Regions from separate parts of the Kitasatospora sp. NPDC086009 genome, predicted to be linked through region 1. Evidence: riboswitches for the same ligand, from Rfam matches in the RefSeq annotation. Region 1 holds a riboswitch; each other region holds the start of a gene.
The links. Region 1 has a riboswitch for thiamine pyrophosphate ahead of thiO (glycine oxidase ThiO). Riboswitches for the same ligand answer to the same signal wherever they lie in the genome.
Positions count from the first base shown of each region.

Region 2: another riboswitch for thiamine pyrophosphate. It lies ahead of ACIF6L_RS03480 (cytosine permease); the one in region 1 lies ahead of thiO (glycine oxidase ThiO).
Region 3: another riboswitch for thiamine pyrophosphate. It lies ahead of thiC (phosphomethylpyrimidine synthase ThiC); the one in region 1 lies ahead of thiO (glycine oxidase ThiO).

Region 1 is NZ_JBITSA010000002.1:508,067-511,303, forward strand. Features, by position in the region: gene ACIF6L_RS07935 (thiazole synthase) at 1-652, opposite strand, end outside; gene thiS (sulfur carrier protein ThiS) at 655-864, opposite strand; gene thiO (glycine oxidase ThiO) at 861-2,021, opposite strand; TPP riboswitch at 2,025-2,137, opposite strand; gene ACIF6L_RS07950 (NAD(P)/FAD-dependent oxidoreductase) at 2,236-3,237, shown strand, end outside.
Region 2 is NZ_JBITSA010000001.1:742,408-745,644, reverse strand. Features, by position in the region: gene ACIF6L_RS03480 (cytosine permease) at 1-1,285, opposite strand, end outside; TPP riboswitch at 1,278-1,426, opposite strand; gene ACIF6L_RS03475 (S1C family serine protease) at 1,814-3,237, shown strand, end outside.
Region 3 is NZ_JBITSA010000001.1:982,533-985,769, forward strand. Features, by position in the region: gene ACIF6L_RS04515 (SPFH domain-containing protein) at 1-778, opposite strand, end outside; gene ACIF6L_RS04520 (hypothetical protein) at 882-1,088, opposite strand; TPP riboswitch at 1,244-1,378, shown strand; gene thiC (phosphomethylpyrimidine synthase ThiC) at 1,374-3,191, shown strand.

The DNA.
Region 1 (3,237 bases):
GCACCGGCTCCTGGGCCCGGGTCACCGCCGAGGCGAGCATCACCGCGGCGCAGCCCAGCTCCATCGCCAGGGCCACGTCCGAGGCGGTGCCGGCGCCCGCGTCCAGGATCACCGGGACGGTCGCGCTCTCCACGATCAGCTGGAAGTTGTGCGGGTTGCGGATGCCCAGGCCGGAGCCGATCGGCGAGCCCAGCGGCATGATCGCCGCACAGCCGACGTCCTCCAGCTTCCGGGCCAGCACCGGGTCGTCGTTGGTGTAGGGCAGGACGGTGAAACCGTCGTCGACCAGTGTCTCGGCCGCGTCCAGCAGCTCGATCGGGTCGGGCAGCAGGGTCCGCTCGTCGGCGATCACCTCCAGCTTCACCCAGTCGGTACCGAGCGCCTCACGGGCCAGCCGGGCCGTCAGAACGGCCTCACCGGCGGTGAAGCAGCCGGCGGTGTTGGGCAGCACGCGGATGCCGTTGCGGGTCAGCACGTCCAGGACGGAGCCCTGGGTGGTGGCGTCGACCCGGCGCATCGCCACGGTGGTCAGCTCGGTGCCGGAGACCCGCAGCGCCTGTTCCAGGACGTCCAGGCTGGGGGCGCCGCCGGTGCCCATGATCAGGCGTGAGCCGAAGGCCGTCCCGGCGATGGTGAACACGTCGTCGGCCATGGTCAGCCTCCCTGGACGGCGGTGAGGATCTCGACCCGGTCGCCTGCGGCCAGTCGCGTCAGCGGCCACGAGCCGCGCGGCACCACGGCCTCGTTGAGAGCGGCGGCGACGCCGGAGTTGGCCCGGCTGAGGGTGGTCACCACCTCGGCCAGGGTGGTGGCGGCGGGCACCCGGCGGGGCTCGCCGTTGACGGTGAGTTCGATCTCGCTCATGCGGGGACCTTCGTGGTGAAGCGGGTGGGGGAGAACGGCTCGGCGAGCGCGGGCGTCGTGCCGGTGACCAGGTACTCGGCGAGCAGGTCGGCCGTCACCGGGGTGAGCAGCACGCCGTTGCGGTAGTGGCCGGTGGCGGCGACCAGACCGGGCAGGGCGGTCGGTCCGAGCAGCGGCGCGTTGTCCGGCGAGCCCGGCCGCAGCCCGGCGGAGGTCTCCACCAGCGGCAGCTCGGTGATGCCGGGGACCAGCTCGTGGGCGTCGCGCAGCAGCTCGTACACCCCGCCGGCGGTGACGGTGGTGTCGTAGCCCTGCTCCTCGCTGGTGGCGCCGATCACCAGCTCGCCGTCCTCGCGCGGCACCAGGTAGAGGTGTTGGCCGCGCACCACCGCGCGGACGTTGCGGGAGAGGAACGGCCGGTAGGCCGGGGGGATCCGCAGCCGCAGGATCTGGCCCTTCACCGGGCGGATCGCCGGCAGCACACCGGCGGGCAGGCCGGGCAGCAGATGGCTGCGGGAGCCGGCGGCGAGCACCACCCGGTCGGCGGTCAGGGTCTCCCCGGTGCCGAGCCGGACGCCGACGGCCCGGTCGCCCTCGACCAGCAGCTCGGTGGCCTCGGTGCGGTGCAGCCGCACGTCGGCCCGCTCGCAGGCGAGGACCAGCGCCGCGGCCAGCCGGCGGCCGTCCACTTGGTGGTCGTCGGTGACGTGCAGGCCGCCGCGGACGCCGGGGGCGAGCATCGGCTCCAGCTTGCGGGCCTCCCGGCCGGTCAGCCACTGCGAGTCGAGGCCGAGCCGCCCGTGGAAGGCGTGCAGCTCGCGCAGCTCCTCGCGGTCGTCGGAGTCGAGGGCGACGGCGACGGTGCCGCACCGGCGGTAGCCGGTGTCCCGGCCGCCCGAAGCCTCGGTGAGCTCGTCGGCGAAGGCTGCGTACCGCTCGTTGGAGGCCATCCCGAGGCGCAGCAACGGCTCCTCGCCGTACTGGAGTTCGGTGACGGGGGCCAGCATGCCCGCGGCCACCCGGGCGGCCCCGCCGCCCGGGTCGGGGTCGACCACCGCGATGTCCGTCAGTCCGCGCCGGGCCGCCCGCCAGGCGACGGCGAGGCCGATGATGCCGCCGCCGACGACCAGCACGTGGGCATGGGTACCTGCTGCCAAGCGTGTCAAAGTCGCTGCTCTCCCTTCGCCGGTATGACCCGGATCAGGTTCGGACGGTCGCAGGCCGTGCAAGCCCGCCTCTCAGCCCGGTCCGCCGGGCTCCCGTGATGGTGCCCCCACCATAACTCCGGGGGTCGCCGCCACCGAAGGCGCGTACGAGGGGCGGACGCGGGGCGCCCGAGGCCCTCTGGCGCCCCGTGCGCCCGCCAGTACAGTGACGGGCGTGGCAGAGCTGAGCGGGACGGATCAGGTGGTCGTGGTGGGGGCCGGGCTGGCCGGGGCGCACTGCGCCGCGGGCCTGCGGCAGGGCGGCTGGCGGGGGCGGATCGTGGTGGTCGGCGAGGAGCCGCACACCCCGTACGACCGACCGCCGCTCTCCAAGGAGGTGCTGCTCGGCAAGGCCGACGCCACCCCGCTCGACCTCGACCTCGCGCAGCTCGGCGTCGAACTGCTCACCGGCCGCCGCGCCACCGGCCTCACCCCCGGCGTGCTGCGCACCGACGGCGGCGACCTCCCGTACGACGCCCTGGTGATCGCCACCGGCGCCGCCCCGCGCGCCCTGCCCGGCGCCGAGCGTGCCCACCTGCTGCACACCCTGGACGACGCGCTGGCGCTGCGCGCCCTGCTCCGGCCCGGCCTGCGCCTGGTCCTGGTGGGCGCGGGCTGGATCGGCGCCGAGGTGGCCACCGCCGCCCGGGCGGCCGGCTGCGAGGTCACCGTCGTCGAGGCCGGCCCGGCGCCCGTGCCCGGCGCGCTGCCGGCCGTGATCGGCGGGGCGATGGCGGCCTGGTACGCCGAGGCCGGGGTGGAGCTGCGCTGCGGGCTGGGCGTCGCGGCGGTCGAGCCCGGCGCGGTGCTGCTGGCGGACGGCTCGCACCTGCCCGCCGACGAGGTGGTGGTCGGTATCGGCGCCCGCCCGGCGACCGGCTGGCTGGCCGGCTCCGGGGTCGCGATGGACGCCGCCGGCGCGATCCTGGTCGACGAGCGGCTGCGCACCACGCTGCCGGGCGTCCACGCGGCCGGCGACTGCGTGAGCTACCCGTCGGCCCGCGCCGGCGCCCGGCTGACCGTCCAGCACTGGGACCACGCGCTGCAGTCCGGTGCGGCGGCGGCCGCCGCCGTGCTCGGCGCGGAGGTGGCGTACGACCCGGTGCCCTACTTCTGGTCGGAGCAGTTCGGCCGGACGGTGCAGTACGCCGGGCGGCACGGCGAGGGT
Region 2 (3,237 bases), on a different contig from region 1:
CGAAGCCGAGCGCCCAGGGCAGCAGCATCAGCCAGCGGGACGGGGCGTCGGCGGCGAGGTTCCAGCCGCGCCGGCCGGCGCCGAGGAAGTAGTCGACCGCCAGCACCGCGAACATCGGCACGAACACCGAGCCGATCAGACCGAGGAAGGCGTAGTAGGAGTCGGTGAACTCGGTGATCTGCAGCGCCAGCACGGTGATCAGCAGGCCGGTGGCGCCGGTCAGCACCCGGCGGTCCACCTTCGGCAGCAGGTTATGGACCGACATCGCGGTCGAGTACACGTTGGCGAAGGACTGGTCGGTTTCGCGCAGCACCAGCACCAGCAGGAAGAACCAGCCGGCCCAGACGCCGAGGAACGAGTCGAAGATCCGGGAGGCGTCGCCGTCGGCCTGCAGCAGCGCGAACAGGCCGAGCACGTAGCACCAGACCTGGGCGACGGTGTAGCCGGAGAAGCTGCCCCAGAACGCGGAGCGGGCGGTGCGGGAGTGCCGGGTGTAGTCGGCGGCCAGCGGGACGAAGGAGATCGACACCGCGATCATCGCGTCGGTGGCCCGGAGGAAGCCGTGCCAGTTGCCCGCGCCCGGGTCGGACACGCCGCCCCGGCCCAGCTGGACGGTGAAGTAGACCATCGCCACCGCGACCGCCGCGGCGACGAAGCGGCGCAGCACCGCGATCGCGCCGAGCGGCCAGATGGTCAGCGCGGTGGTCACCGCGCCCGCCAGGACGACGAAGAGCCAGCGGTAGCCGTCGGTGTGCGCCACCGTCTGCGCGCCCATCGCGATGACCAGCAGCTCGTACACGCCCCAGCCGATGCACTGGACGATGTTCAGCACCGTCGGCACGTAGGAGAGCTTCGTCCCGAACAGTCCGCGCAGGTTGGCCATCGCCGGCGCGCCGGTCCGGGCCCCGATCAGCGCGGCCACGCCGAGCATCGCGGTGCCGACCACGGTGCCGACCACGATCGCGGTGACCGCGGCGGCCAGCGACAGCTCGCTGCCGGGTGCGCCGAGCACGGTGGCGGCGGTGGTGAAGCCGATCAGGCTGACGCCGAGGTTCATCCAGAGCGCGAAGTGGTCCCGGAAGCGGAGCGTGCGCGGCGGCTCGGTGTCGAGGACGAACGGGGCCTCGACCCGGTCCGCCCGGTCCGGACGGTCCAGGACGGCGGTGCCCGCTCCGGTGGAACCGGCCGCCCCGCCGGTGGCGTCGCAGGGATCGGTCGCGGACGATTCGGGGAAACCCTTGGACGCGGGCGCGCCCGAAGAAGAGGATGGCGAAGCAGGCGGCATGGCCGATACTCCCTACGCCGGCATTACCCGGACAGGTTCCGGCGGTCTGCGCCCCCTCGACGGTCCGTCCACGGAGCTCGTGGCGTACGGTCGACCGGCGCACTCTCAGCCTGGTGGGTCCAAGCTCCCGCGTGTCAGTTTGGAGCGACAGGCTAACCGGCGCGGGAGTGAACGCCAAGGCCAGGCGTCCGGCGGTCCGCATCGCGGGACGCCGCGGGGCGGCCTCGCACGGGGTCCCGGGGGGCCGTCGCGGGGGCCTGCCTGGGGGCCGTTGTCGGGCCGGGCTAAGGATTCTTATGACTTCTTCAGAGGGGTCCTTACGGCAATCGAATCGAGTGTGCGAAAAACTATGGTTGTTGGTCCTGTCAGCTATGGAGGTCGTCCGTGAGCACCGAGCGCGAGGTTGGGCCCACCGGGCCACAGGGGGAGCAGCCCTCCGACGGCCAGGGGGTAGTGGGTCCCGCTCCTGACGGTCGGGCGCAGGTGGCGCCCGGTCCCGTCCAGGCGGCGCCCGAGGCGGACCGGACCGTGACGGACACCGGCGCCGGGGCGCCCGCCGCTCCGGCCGCGCCCGCGTCCGGCGGGTTCACGCCGACGCTGGCGTTCAGCAAGGTCGGCGCCCCGGACCCGGCGCCCGCCGTGCCCGCCGAGCCGGTGGCGGCTCCGGCCGCCGAGGCCGGGTACATCGACGCACCTCCGCCCGTCCTGCCGCCGGCCCCGGCCCCGGCCGCGCCGGCCGCCCCGGTGGCCGCGCCGGTCACCAACCCGTACGCCACACCGGGCGCCCCGGTCGCGGCGGCGTCCCACGACCCGTACGGGGCTCCGGCCGCGCCGGCGACGCACCACCCGTTCGGCGCCGGCCAGCCGCTCGGCGGCTGGGGCGGCCACGAGGCCCCGCCCGGTGGCCCCGCCGCCCCCGGCGGCCCGGGCTACCCCGGCGGGCCCCTCGGCTACCCGGCCGAGTACCCCGGCACCCCCGGGCCCGGCGGCCCGCGCAAGAAGCGCGGCGGCCTGATCGCGCTGATCGCCGCCGTCGCCCTGGTCGCCGGTGTGGCGGGCGGGGCGCTCGGCGTCGCCGTCGCGGACCGCAACGACAACGGCATCAGCGCCGCGGACGACCACCGGAGCACCACCGTCCAGGCCAGCACCCAGAAGAACGAGCCCGCCCCCGGCTCGGTGGCCGGCATCGCGCAGAAGGCGCTGCCCAGCGTCGTCACCATCAAGGCGCAGGGCAACGGCGAGTCCGGCACCGGTACCGGTTTCGTCTTCGACACCGAGGGCCACATCCTCACCAACAACCACGTCGTCGCGCCCGCCTCCAACGGCGGCAAACTGACCGTCAAGTTCGCCGACGGCACCTCCTACAGCGCCTCGGTGCTCGGCCGCGCCGAGGGCTACGACGTCGCCGTGGTGAAGCTCGACAACCCGCCCAAGGACAAGCTGACGCCGCTTCCGCTGGCCGACTCCGACAAGGTCAACGTCGGTGACTCCACGATCGCCATCGGCGCGCCGTACGGCCTGGAGTCCACCGTCACCACCGGCATCATCAGCGCCAAGGACCGCCCGGTCGCCTCCGGCGACGAGACCGGCGCGCAGTCCTCGTACATGAACGCGCTGCAGACCGACGCCTCCATCAACCCCGGCAACTCCGGCGGCCCGCTGCTGGACGCCGGCGGCGCGGTGATGGGCATCAACTCGGCGATCCAGTCCAACGCCTCGGCCAACGGCCGGGCCGGCAGCATCGGCCTGGGCTTCGCCATCCCGATCAACCAGGCCAAGTGGGTCGCCGAGACGCTGATCAAGACCGGCAAGCCGGTCTACGCCAAGCTGGACGTCCTGCGCAACGACGACTACAAGGGCGACGGCGCGCAGATCCAGACCCGCGACATCCAGGGCACCCCGGCCGTCACCCCCGGCGGCGCCGCCGACAAGGCCGGCCTCAAGCCCGGCGA
Region 3 (3,237 bases), on a different contig from region 1:
CGGCCTCGGCGAGCGGCCCGGCCTGCTGGGCGCGGGCATTGGCGGTGTCCCGTTCGGCCTGGTAGGCGGACTGCTGGATGGCGCTGTTGCGGGTCGCCTCGGCCTTGCGGGCGGCGGCCTCCTGCTCCGCCTCGGTGGCCATCCGGTCGGCCGCGGCCTGGGCGATCCGGGCGTCCCGCTGGACGGCGGCGGCGTGCGGGATGGCGAGGTTCTTGATGTAGCCGGTCGGGTCGATGATCTCCTGGATCTGCAGGGTGTCGATGATCAGCCCGAGCTTCTCCATCTCCAGCCCGGAGGCGGCCCTGGTCTCCCCGGTGAGCCGCTCGCGGTCCCGGATCATGTCCTCGACGGTGAGCCCGCCGACGATCGAGCGCAGGTGGCCGGCGAAGACGTTGTGGACCCGCTGGCTGATCAGCTTCTGCTGGTCCAGGAATCGCCGGGCGGCATTGGCGATGGAGACGTCGTCGTCGCCGATCTTGAAGATCACCACGCCCTTGACCCGGACCGGGATGCCCTGCGTGGTGACGCATTCGACGTCCAGCTCGGCCTCGTTGAGGTCCAGCGAGAGCCGGCGGACGCCCTGCAGCCCCGGCGTGACGAACGTCCCCCGCCCGGTGACGATCCGGAAGCCCAGGCCGTCCCCGACCCCCTCGGTCCGGTGCCGGGAGCCGGAGATGATCAGGGCCTCGTTGGGCTCGGCCACCCGCCACATGAGCTTGAAGAGCGTGACACCCACCAGCAGTACCCCGGCGGCGGTCCCGATGATGACGAACACCATGGTTCAACTCCCCCTTTCGGCGCATGAGATGCGCCGACTCGGATTGTCCGCCCGGGACAACCGGAGGAGAAGGGATCGCACATGACCGTCCGTCACAACCCTGTCACGGCAGGATCGGTGCCACGTAGACGGTCCGGGGCGGGTGGTACTCGATCACCACCACGGGCGTCCCGACCGACAGCCGGTCACCCGGCACGGCGAGATAGGCGAGGAACGCCTCCGTGCCCCGGCGCTCCGGGACGTGCACCATCACCTCGCCGACCAGTCCCGCGCCCACCGCTCCGCTGACCCGCCCCGTGCTCCCGATCACTGCGCTCCTCCTTCGCCGCCCGCCCCGCGTGACTGCCAGTCTGCCCGCCCCGGAGCGCCGCGGCGCCCCGTGGTCCGGGTCGCCGCCCGGGGACCCCCTCTGGACCAGCGGCGATCCGCTCGCTACGGTGTTGGACGTCATGCGCAGGCAACACCGCCTGCGGACACGGGAGCTCGGAGCACCGGGCTGAGAGGGCGCTGACCGGAACGTCGCTGGACGTGCCGACCGCTGCGTCGACCGCAGGAACCTGACCGGGTAATGCCGGCGTAGGGAGTAGAGGGTCTGATGACCACGTTCGACGCACAGCCGCAGTCTGCCCGGAACCAGGCCGCCGGAAGCGCGGCCACCGGCTACCCGACCCCGGCCTGGCGCAAGGCCTACCGCCAGGGGTCCCGCCCCGACCTGCGGGTCCCGTACCGCGAGGTCGTCCTGACCAACGGCCGGACCGTCCCGCTCTACGACACCTCCGGCTCGTACACCGACCCCGCCTACGAGGCCGACGTGCGGCGCGGCCTGCCGCCGCTGCGGGACGCCTGGATCCGCCAGCGTGGCGACGTCGAGGAGTACGACGGCCGCGAGGCCCGCCCGGAGGACGACGGGATCAAGCACACCTCGCCGCGCGGCGGGAACCTGCGCAACCTGGACGCCGTCTTCCCCGGCCGCCCGCGCCGCCCGCTGCGCGGCCGGTCCGGCGCCTCCGTCACCCAGCTCGCCTACGCCCGGCGCGGCGTGGTGACGCCGGAGATGGAGTTCGTGGCCCTGCGCGAGGGCCTGGACCCGGAGTACGTCCGCGCCGAGGTGGCGCGCGGCCGCGCCGTCATCCCGGTCAACGTGAACCACCCCGAGGTGGAGCCGTCGATCATCGGCACCAACTTCCTGGTGAAGATCAACGCCAACATCGGCAACTCCGCCGTCACCTCCTCGATCGAGGAGGAGGTGGAGAAGATGACCTGGGCCACCCGCTGGGGCGCCGACACCGTCATGGACCTCTCCACCGGCCGCAACATCCACACCACCCGGGAGTGGATCCTGCGCAACTCCCCCGTCCCGATCGGCACGGTGCCGCTCTACCAGGCGCTGGAGAAGGTCGACGGCCGGGCCGAGGAGCTCAGCTGGGACGTCTACCGGGACACCATCGTCGAGCAGTGCGAGCAGGGCGTCGACTACATGACCGTGCACGCCGGCGTGCTGCTGCGGTACGTACCGCTGACGGCCCGTCGCAAGACCGGCATCGTCTCGCGCGGCGGCTCGATCATGGCGGCCTGGTGCCTGGCCCACCACCGGGAGAACTTCCTCTACACCAACTTCGAGGAGCTCTGCGAGATCCTCGCGAGCTACGACGTCACCTTCTCGCTCGGTGACGGCCTGCGCCCCGGCTCGATCGCCGACGCCAACGACGAGGCGCAGTTCGCCGAGCTGCAGACGCTGGGCGAGCTGGGCCGGATCGCCCGGGAGCGGGACGTCCAGGTGATGATCGAGGGCCCGGGCCACGTCCCGATGAACAAGATCAAGGAGAACATGGATCTCCAGAAGGAGATCTGCGACGAGGCGCCGTTCTACACCCTCGGCCCGCTGACCACGGACGTCGCCCCCGGTTACGACCACATCACCTCGGGCATCGGCGCCGCGATGATCGCCTGGTGGGGCACCGCGATGCTCTGCTACGTCACCCCCAAGGAGCACCTGGGCCTGCCCAACCGGGACGACGTGAAGACCGGCGTCATCACCTACAAGATCGCCGCCCACGCCGCCGACCTGGCCAAGGGCCACCCGGGCGCCCAGGCCTGGGACGACGCCCTCTCCGACGCCCGCTTCGAGTTCCGCTGGGAGGACCAGTTCAACCTGGCCCTCGACCCGGAGACGGCCCGCGAGTTCCACGACGAGACCCTCCCCGCCGAGCCCGCCAAGACGGCCCACTTCTGCTCGATGTGCGGCCCGAAGTTCTGCTCCATGAAGATCTCCCAGCAGATCCGCGCCGAGCACGGCGACGGCTCCTCCGCCGTCGCCTCGGACTACGACGCCGAGGCCCTGGCGGGCATGCGGGCCAAGTCCGAGGAGTTCGCCGAGCACGGCAACCGGGTCTACCTGCCGATCGCGGACTGACTCTCCACCGACTGCACCGGCCCGCGTCCCGTGGGGGGAGTCGCGG